One region of the Pantoea sp. App145 genome, then DNA from elsewhere that is predicted to be linked to it. Evidence: predicted binding sites of a transcription regulator. Region 1 holds the regulator's gene; the other holds the start of a gene.
What was found. Region 1 encodes PurR, which represses purine synthesis genes. Its sites were predicted from a motif close to CANGCAAACGTTTGCNTG; they were not measured.

Region 1 (5,088 bases):
CGAAAACTTTGTTCGCCTGCGCCTGTGGATAGCGATCAACCACCAGCGCCTGCCAGCTGACAGCCGCCGCGCATACACCCAGCGCCTGGACAAAACGCAGTGCCAGCATCAGTCGCACATCGGTTACCCACAACATGCCGAGACAGCCCAGCGCGAAGATCACTAATCCGGCCAGCAGAATGGGTTTGCGACCAAAGCGGTCAGACAACGGACCCCAGAAGACCTGCGCACAGGCAAAGCCACCGAGGAACAGGCTCAGGCTGGCGCTGATGGTGCCAGGGGCAGTGGCAAAATCCTGCTGCATGGCACCGAAGGCCGGCAGGTACATATCCGTAGCAAGAAAGCCGAGCATGCTTAGCAAAGCAAGGTAAGGCAAAAATCCTTTTGATGACAACATGGTGATTCTCATTAGACAAATTGAACGCCGGGGAGTGTAAAAGGGTGCGGCAGTCTTTGTGAAACGCTAATATTTGCGAAGTGCTATCAAAAATTTTGCAGGCAAAATCATGTGGTCTGAATACGCGCTTGAAGTGGTGGATGCGGTGGCTCGCAGCGGCAGTTTTAGCGCAGCGGCGCAGGAGTTGCATCGCGTGCCCTCTGCCATCAGCTATACGGTACGCCAGCTGGAAACCTGGCTGGCCGTGCCTTTGTTTGAAAGGCAGCACCGGGAGGTGGTATTGACGGCAGCGGGTGAGCATTTCGTGCGTGAAGGCCGGAGTGTTATCAAAAAAATGCTGGCAACCCGACGCCAGTGCCAGCAACTGGCTAACGGCTGGCGTGGTCAGTTGAGTATCGCGGTTGACTGTATCGTTAAACCGCAGCGTACCCGGCAACTGGTAAAGGATTTCTACCGTCACTTCCCGGATATGGAGCTGATTATCAGCTATGAAGTGTTCAACGGGGTCTGGGATGCGCTGGCTGATGGACGGGTCGATGTGGCGATTGGGGCCACCCAAGCCATTCCGGTCGGTGGGCGTTTCGCCTTCCAGGATATGGGCGCGCTGAACTGGCGTTGCGTGGTCAGTCCCGGGCATCCCCTGACAAAAAGTACCCAGCTGGATGAAGAAACCTTACGGACGTGGCCTTCGCTGGTGCTGGAGGATACGTCGCGGGCGCTGCCGCGGCGTATGACCTGGACGCTGGATAACCAGCGGCGTCTGGTGGTACCGGAGTGGGAAACCGGGATGGATTGCCTGCGGGCAGGTTTGTGCGTGGGCATGGTGCCGGGCCATTTAGCCCGGCGACTGCTGGATAGTGGCGAGTTAACCGAACTGACGCTGCCTGCGCCTTTCCCGGAGAGTCCCTGCTGCGTCAGCTGGTCGGAACAACGCGCTTCACCGGCATTAAGCTGGCTGCTGGATTATCTGGGCGATGCTGAAACGCTCAACCATGAGTGGTTGAGCGAAACGATAGCTTAGCGACGATAATCGCGGAACGGGCCGTCAGCGACTGAGCGGCGTTCAATCAATGTTGGCTGCACTTCGATGGTCTGCGGCTCTTCGCGTTTACTGGTGATGCGATCGAGCAGCATTTCCAGTGCTTTTTCTCCCAGCTGCGCTTTCGGCTGATGAACGGTCGTCAGCGCTGGGGTGAAATACCGGGCGTTGCGCACGTTGTCATAGCCAATCACCGAAATATCCTGTGGCACACGCAGCCCCATTTCATCGGCGGCACAAATCGCGCCCATCGCCATGATATCGCCGCCACAAAACACCGCCGTCGGACGTTGTTTCTGGTTGAGGATCTGCTGCATCGCCTGATAACCGGATTCTGGTTCGAAGTCGCCCTGCACAATCCATTCCGGACGAACGGTAATACCGGCTTCATGCAGTGCCTGCATAAAACCAGCATGACGACCGCCGCCAGTGTTGCGCTCCATCTGGCCGGGGATGGCACCAATGTCGCGATGTCCACGTTCAATCAGGTAACGTCCCGCAAGATAGCCGCCCTGGAAGGCGTTATCCTGCACGGTATCGGTGAAATCACCGCGAGACTCGCCCCAGTCCATCACCACCATCGGAATATTGCGGTTCTCTTCCAGCATGGTGAGCAGGTCGTCCGGATATTCGGAACACATCACCAATAAACCGTCGACGCGCTTTTGCGCCATCATCGAGAGATAAGCACGCTGCTTTTGCAGATCGTTATGCGCATTGCCGAGAATCAGCGTGTAGCCGCGGTCGAAACAGTGGTTTTCTACCGCTTCGATGATTTCCGCGAAATAGGGGGCTTCGCTGGAGGTGGCGAGCAATCCCAGTGTTTTGGTGTGGTTGACCTTCAGGCTACGCGCCACGGCGCTGGGCGAGTAGTGCAGTTCTTTGATCGCTTCCCATACGGCGTTACGCGTCTCTTCCGCGACAAAACGCGTCTTGTTGATGACATGCGAAACCGTGGTGGTGGAGACACCGGCGCGTTTCGCCACATCTTTAATTGTTGCCATGAAAATGGTACTCCCGGGCTTATCGCAACTTACTGATAAGTATATTGTTAAACGTTTGCGTCTGCTAATGGTTTTGCGCCCCAATTTTTGGGGCAAATGGCGAAGAAAAAGGCGTTAACTCTGAGTCTAAATCACTTTAACAGGCCACAAACACAGCGTGCGCAAAATCTGTTGCGCAACGAAAGGCGGCGATTCTAGCAAGCTGACGCGGATAACACGAGATTTTTGCCGGGGGCTGTGCGAAAATTACATTAACCCTTCAATTAATGTGACTAAGGAGTTGTGATGAGTACAGACCTGAAACTCGCGCTGGGTACTACCGTTGGCGCGCTGTTAATGATCATCGTGTTCAGCTTCACCGCGATCCTTCATTAATAAAAAAGCCGGACCTGAAATTTCAGTGTCCGGCTTTTTATTGCGCGGTGACCGCTTAGCGAATGGTTTTTGGCGTCATCATGCGGCGTGCACCGACATAATGCTTCTGCCAGTAATCTTCACCTAATGCGCTAATCTGAATATCTTTACCGGTACGCGGTGACTGAATAAACTTGCCGTTGCCAAGGTAAACACCCACATGGTCAGCGGTACCGCGATGGTTAATGCGGAAGAACACCAAATCTCCTTTCTCCAGCATATCGCGTTTAATCGGTGCCGCATCACGCAGGTGATACATTTCGTTAGCGGTGCGTGGGAATTTGTATTTCACCAGGTCTTTATAGGCATACCACACCAGACCACTGCAATCGAAACCGGTATGTGGTGAAGTACCACCCCACTGGTAGGGTTTACCGATCTGACCCATTAATTTGTTCATCGCCGTTTCACGCGCCTTTTGATAGCGCTGCCGGTGTGATTTGCTCATCCTGATGGTGGTGAGGTCGCTGGCGTCATCCTGCTCAGATGTGACTTTCGCCACGCGCTGATGACCATATTTTTTGATCGGCGACTTCAGCAGGGTTTTTCTGCGGGTAGTTTTGTGCAGCGCAGTTTCGGTTTTGGTGGGTTTCTTCAGTCTTAACTTATGAACACTGCTGGTAAGGCGTGATTTTTTGGTGCTGGTCTTGACCGGGCGTCGTTTACGGCGCTCATCTTCGCGTGCACTTTTTTTCTCTGCATTATGCAAACTGGCATTGATGGGCGCATGCGGTGACGCAGAAGCCACATTAAAAAACAGTTGGGCGAAAGCCAGCATAAAAAGCGTAATAAGTAAACGCATAGTCCGGTTACAGGTTAAGCAGTCTGCGATAAAACAGCCTGCGGCAAGTTAGAAAAATCTGATCAATGATCAGCGCCGGAATTGATTCTAATCCACTTTTTTTCCAAAAGGTAAGGCATTTTTCGATTAATCTGTTACCAGATGGTATCTGGGGCAAAAATGAGCGATTTCAGCCGGTTAACGCAGCATAATTATTGCCAATTATTAATCGGTTCATGCTTGCTAATGATATGAAAATGTTATTTGTTGCGCTGGAACTTAACAAACATGGCGATTAAGGTCGCTGAGAAGCAAAATCCCGTTTTCAGTGCGGGGGTGAAGTCGCTACAATAAACAAACACGAAGTGAGGAATTAAGGAAGGCAAAAATGAGTACTGTTGAAAAAATTCAGCGCCAGATCGCAGAAAACCCGATCCTGCTGTATATGAAAGGTTCGCCGAAACTGCCAAGCTGCGGTTTCTCTGCGCAGGCGGTGCAGGCTCTGTCTGCCTGTGGTGAGCGCTTCGCGTATGTTGATATCCTGCAAAACCCGGATATCCGTGCTGAATTGCCGAAATATGCCAACTGGCCAACGTTCCCGCAGCTGTGGGTCGATGGCGAGCTGGTCGGTGGTTGCGACATCATCGTTGAGATGTTCCAGCGTGGTGAGCTGCAACCGCTGATTAAAGAAACTGCTGAGAAGTATAAAGAAGCAGAATAATTGCAAAGGCCGACGCATCGTCGGCCTTTCTTTTGGTCATTCTGCGTCGTCTTCCGACACATCGTCACTGAATGCGACCGGCCAGCCGCCAAGGCGCTTCCAGCGATTGACCAGTTCGCAAAACAGCGTCGCGGTTTGTTCAGTGTCATACAAGGCAGAATGCGCCTGGGTACTATCGAAATCCATACCTGCCGCTTTACAGGCTTTTGCCAGCACCGTCTGACCTAGCACCAGGCCGCTTAACGCTGCGGTATCAAAAGTGGCAAAGGGATGGAATGGGTTGCGCTTCAGACCGACACGTTCGGCTGCCGCCATAAGAAAGCCATGATCAAAGGTGGCGTTATGCGCCACGATAATCGCGCGATTGCAGTGACTGTCCTTTGTGCCTTTACGCACCATCTTAAAAATTGCATGCAGCGCTTCATATTCGCTCACCGCGCCACGGAGCGGGTTGCTGGGATCAATCCCGGTAAACGCCAGTGCATCCGGGTTAAGAACCGCACCTTCAAAGGGTTCAACGTGAAAATGCAGCGTTTCGTCGCGATGCAACCAGCCGTCTTCATCCATTTTGAGTGTGGTGGCGGCAATTTCCAGCAGGGCATCGGTTTTGGCATTAAAACCGGCCGTTTCGACGTCGATCACCACGGGATAAAAACCGCGAAAGCGTTGATGGAGAGCGTTTAAGTCGTTCGATTCAGACATCAGGATCTCATAGCAATAAATGGGGCAGCG
Region 2 (5,088 bases), 1.9 Mb from region 1:
CTGGCCCGATGTCGGGTTTTGATCCGGCCAAAATCAATGAAGCTTTCTTCAGCAACAGCAAATGGCAGGTTAATTTGCTGATCAACCTCGGTTATGGCGAAGCGAGCAAACTGCATCCGCGTCTGCCACGCCTCGGTTTTGACGATGTCTGCAAATTTGCCTGAGTAAAGCGTGCACGAATTCGTAGCAGCGCGATTTATCGCGCTGTTTTTCAGAATTGCAGGGACGGCCTGAATTTGCGCGATAAATCGCGCCGCTACAGACTCAGCGAATGAAAGCCGCTGTTGAAGTAGACCATCGGTTCTGCCGCTTCGCCCGGCAAATTAATGCCCACAATCCGCGCCAGCAACACGCTATGTGTATGCCAGTCCACCACTTTTTCCAGATGACAATCAAAACTCACCAGCGCATCCGCCAGCACCGGCGCGCCGGTAGTCAGGGTTTGCCAGTCGCCGTGCTGAAAGCGCTCAGCGCGACGTGATGGCTGACTGAACTGCGCGCAAAGCTCGGCATGGTGCTCACGCAGCACGTTAACCGCAAAATATCCTGCCTGCAGAAAACCCGCATGGCTGGAGGAGCTTTGGTTGATGCAAACCAACAGGCTGGGCGGTTCTGCCGCCAGTGAGCTGACCGACGACGCAATCAGACCAAATTTCTCATCGCCTGATTGTGTGGTGACCAGTGAGACGCCTGCACTCAGGCGGCGCATACCAAAACGAAAGTCATCGAGTGAGATCGATTCCTGGGAAGATGAAGTAACTGACATAAAAACTCCGACGTGCATGATTCTGCGATGAAGCACAGCTGAAATTCGGCAATTATAATTTTCTCATCAGCCTGCTTTTTTAATGCCCAAATCCTACACTACATCGCCCCATTCAGCATCTAATCAGGCATTTATCAGCAAATAAGCTGGATGATATGGCTACTGGCGCGGCCTCAGCGCATGGTCATGATGTTCGGCGTTATCTGAAATTCAGGGATTCCACGTAATGCCGGATGCAAAGACATGAGAAAATTCTTACAATAGCTGTGATGATTATCCGACCATTTTCACGGAGCGACAGATGGCTAGTCATTTTGTTCGTTGGATGGGTAACCCGCCCCTCTCCTCTGAGACAATGCGGGTTCCACAGGATGTAATTAATAGCGCGCAACGTCTGCCCGATAAGCGCCGTGGCCGCTTTCTTGCCGCTCGTGAGCTGCTGGCACAGCTGATGTTGCGTATTTACGGTATCAATGAACTGCCGCTGCTTGTGACCACCAGCAGCGGTCGGCCCTGTTTTGCCGATTCCGCCCTGCCTGATTTCAGCATCGCCTATGCCGGAAATATGGTGGGTGTTCTGCTGGCTGAAGAAGGTGGCCGGGCCGGGCTGGATATGGAAATCGTGCGCGCCCACAGTCGTCAGACGCAGGATGCCCTCACCCAGGATCTCTCTTCCGGGGAGAAAGCCTGGATTAATGCGCAGCAGGATTTTATGGAAGCGGTGACGCAGATCTGGACGCTACGCCAGAGCATTCTCAAACTCACCGGCGAAGCGGAAAGCGGTATCGATTCATTGCGGCTCCATCCCGCCGCAGGACGCCTGCGCTCCAGCGTGTTCCCGGATATTCAGGCCGTGTGCGATGCCGAACCGACGCTGGTTTGGTCATGCGCTTTGTCACCCGGTACGGAACGACTTCGGTTGTGGGAAATTGATGGCGACTATCAATGGCAGCCGCTACGCGATGTGGAGATGAGTAAACCAAATATCGGTCCACGCACCTTGCGTCTGACCAGTTTACCGAGCGAACGCACTACACCGCAGGAAATCGGTCATCCATAATAAGACAGGCCGCTTATGCGGCCTGTTTAGTTTTAGTGGGCGTCAACAAACACGATTTTCAGTACAAACAACAGCGCCACCACCACCACGCACGGGCTGATTTCCCGCCAGCGCCCCGTTCCCAGCTTCATCACGCAGTAAGCGATAAAGCCCAGCGCAATGCCTTCCGTAATCGAGAAACTGAACGGCATCATCACTGCGGTGACAAACGCCGGAACCGCTTCAGTAAGATCGTCCCAGCGCACACGTGACAATGACGCCGTCATCAGTACGCCGACGTAGATCAAAGCGCCCGCAGCCGCGTAGGCGGGCACCATCGCCGCCAGCGGTGACAGAAACATCACCAGCAGGAACAGGATACCGGTGATCACCGCCATCAGCCCGGTACGGCCACCAATCGCCACGCCCGAAGAACTTTCGATATAAGCGGTAACCGATGAAGTACCAATCAGCGACCCGGCCACTGAGCTGACGCTGTCAACAAACAACGCCTGCTTCATCCGCGGGAAGGTGCCTTTTTCATCGGTCAGCCCGGCTTTGTCGGTTACGCCAATCAGCGTGCCGGAGGAGTCAAACAGGTTGACCAGCATGAACGAGAAAATCACCCCGGCCATCCCGATATTCAGTGCACCTTTGATATCGACCTGACCCACCACGGAGCCCACAGAGGGTGGTGTCGCGAACACGCCGGTAAACTTCACATCGCCCAGCAGCAGGCCAATCACAGTGGTCACCACAATCGACACCAGCACCGCCGCATGGATATTACGTGAAGCCAGAATGGCGATGATGAAAAAGCCAAGCGCGCCCAGCAACACGCTATGCGAGGTCAGGTTACCCACGGTGACCAGCGTATCGGCATTTGGCACGATGATACCCGCATTTTTCAGCCCCATCATGGCGATGAACAGCCCGATACCGGCCGTGATGCCCACGCGCAGGCTCAGCGGGATATTGGCAATCATCCAGTAACGCACGCGCAACAACGTGAGGATTAATAACCCCAGCGCGCCCCAGAAGATTGCCCCCATACCGATCTGCCACGAATACCCCATCGCGCCGACCACGACAAAGGCAAAGAAGGCATTCAGCCCCATCGCCGGTGCCAGTGCGACCGGCAGATTAGCCACCAGCCCCATCAGGATGCTGCCAAATGCGGCAATCAGACAGGTGGTGACAAACACCGCCTGGGTATTCATACCCGCGGCACCAAGGATTTGCGGGTTAACGAAGACGATGTACACCATCGTCAGAAAGGTGGTGAAACCGGCGATCACTTCCGTGCGCACGGTAGTACCGTGTTCCTGCAACTTAAAAATGCGCTGCAACAGACCCTGCTTGTTCATAGCATTATCCTGCTGAAAAATTTAACGCGCGTATCCTATAGATTTTACCGGCCCAGCACACTGATTTTTCGCAAGCGTTTGCTCGACGCGCGCAGTGGGTTAGAGTGACAGCTAATTGTTTACCAAAAGGATGATGTGCGATGTCAGTTGAATGTATTTTTTTTGATTGTGACGGCACGCTGGTCGACAGCGAGGTGATCTGTACGCAATCTTACGTCAACACCTTTGCCCGCTACGGTATCGAGCTATCGCTCCAGCAGATGTTCGAAAAATACAAAGGGGTAAAACTGTACGACATCATCCGTGATGTGGCAGCGGAACATCAGGCCGAACTCCCCATCGATGAAGTGGAAACCACCTACCGCGCCGAAGTGGCCCGGCTGTTTGACTTGCAGCTGGAGCCTATCGCCGGGGCGAAAGCGCTGGTGGAGCAGGTTAAAGTGCCGATGTGTGTGGTATCGAATGGCACAGTGAAGAAAATGCAGCATTCCCTCGGTCTGACCGGCATGCTGCCGTACTTCGCTGAGAATCTTTACAGCGGTTATGACATCAATCACTGGAAACCAGACCCGGAACTGATGTATCACGCGGCGGAGCAAATGCAGGTGCCGATAGAGAAATGCATTCTGGTGGATGATTCGGAAGCAGGTGCCCGCGCTGGCATCGCCGCCGGTATTCCGGTGTTTTATTACTGCGCGGATGCGCATAACCCGGAACTTGATCACCCGCTGGTGACCCGTTTTGATGATATGGCGCAGTTGCCAGCATTGTGGCAGGCGCGGGGTTGGGCGCTGGTGTAACGCCCAGTAACCCATCACGGCGCGAAAAATCGCGCCGTGGCATCAGCCAATCGCGCCCAGTGAATCCTCATTACCCTGCTTCTTCGGCAGCAAAAACAGCGTTGCCACAATATCCAGCAGATAAATCAGCGCCAGCAGCGTAATCGCCGCAGCGAATGATATTTTCGCAGCCAGTAAACCAATAACCAGCGGCCCAAAACCCCCCACACCACGCCCGAGGTTAAACAACACGTTCTGCGCCGTGGCGCGAGCCTGTGGCGGGAAAGTATCGGAAATTAACGCGCCGTAGCCGCCAATCATGCCATTCACGAACATCCCCATCAGCGCACCGGTAAACAGCATCACGGTGGGATCACGCAGCTGAGCGTAAATCACTACCATCACTACCGCGCCAAATTGATACAACAGGAAGATTTTCCAGCGCGCGAAGCGGTCCGCCAGTACGCCAAACAGCCAGATACCGAACGTCATCCCCACCACGGTGACAGCGGTCCACAGACCGGATTTGGTCAGACTGAAGCCGAAGCTGGAGGAGAGATAACTCGGCATCCAAATCATCAGACCGTAATAACCAAAGTTCTGTACCGAGCAGAGGATAAAGATACCCAGGCTTGCCTTGCTGGTGGCCCGGTCGCTAAACAGCAAACGGATACGTGCGGCAAACGACAATTGCGGCGTTTTCGCCACATGACGGGTAAATCCTTCCGGTTCCCCCATGCTGCGGCGAATCACAAACGACACCAGCGCGGGCAACAGCCCCACCAGGAACATACCGCGCCAGCCAATCACACTCAGCAGTGGCGGGGTAATAAAGGCTGCCAGCAGCACACCCAGCTGCCAGCCGATGCCTACCCATGCGGAGGCGCGATTACGCTTCTCCTGCGGCCAGGCTTCAGCGATAAGCGCCATGCCGATACCAAACTCGCCACCCAGCCCCATCCCTGCCAGAGTACGGTACGCCAGCAAATCCCAGTAGCCCTGCGCCACTGCGCATAACCCGGTGAAAATGGAAAACATCAGAATAGTGACGGTCAGAATGCGGATGCGGCCAAAACGGTCGCTGAGATGACCAAAGACAATGCCACCCACCACGGCTCCAATCAGCGTCCAGGTGAC

Region 2: RCF31_RS12920 (NCS2 family permease) is a predicted target of PurR. The motif match lies at 3,240-3,257, and genes of this name have one in related genera.

The regions. Positions count from the first base shown of each region.
Region 1 is NZ_CP133290.1:978,350-983,437, reverse strand. Features, by position in the region: gene punC (purine nucleoside transporter PunC) at 1-397, opposite strand, end outside; gene punR (DNA-binding transcriptional activator PunR) at 507-1,418, shown strand; gene purR (HTH-type transcriptional repressor PurR) at 1,415-2,440, opposite strand; gene RCF31_RS04365 (YnhF family membrane protein) at 2,726-2,815, shown strand; gene RCF31_RS04360 (C40 family peptidase) at 2,871-3,656, opposite strand; gene RCF31_RS04355 (Grx4 family monothiol glutaredoxin) at 4,024-4,356, shown strand; gene rnt (ribonuclease T) at 4,393-5,058, opposite strand.
Region 2 is NZ_CP133290.1:2,828,597-2,833,684, forward strand. Features, by position in the region: gene RCF31_RS12905 (malonic semialdehyde reductase) at 1-164, shown strand, start outside; gene RCF31_RS12910 (flavin reductase family protein) at 257-766, opposite strand; gene RCF31_RS12915 (4'-phosphopantetheinyl transferase family protein) at 1,068-1,826, shown strand; gene RCF31_RS12920 (NCS2 family permease) at 1,859-3,172, opposite strand; gene yieH (6-phosphogluconate phosphatase) at 3,313-3,972, shown strand; gene RCF31_RS12930 (MFS transporter) at 4,015-5,088, opposite strand, start outside.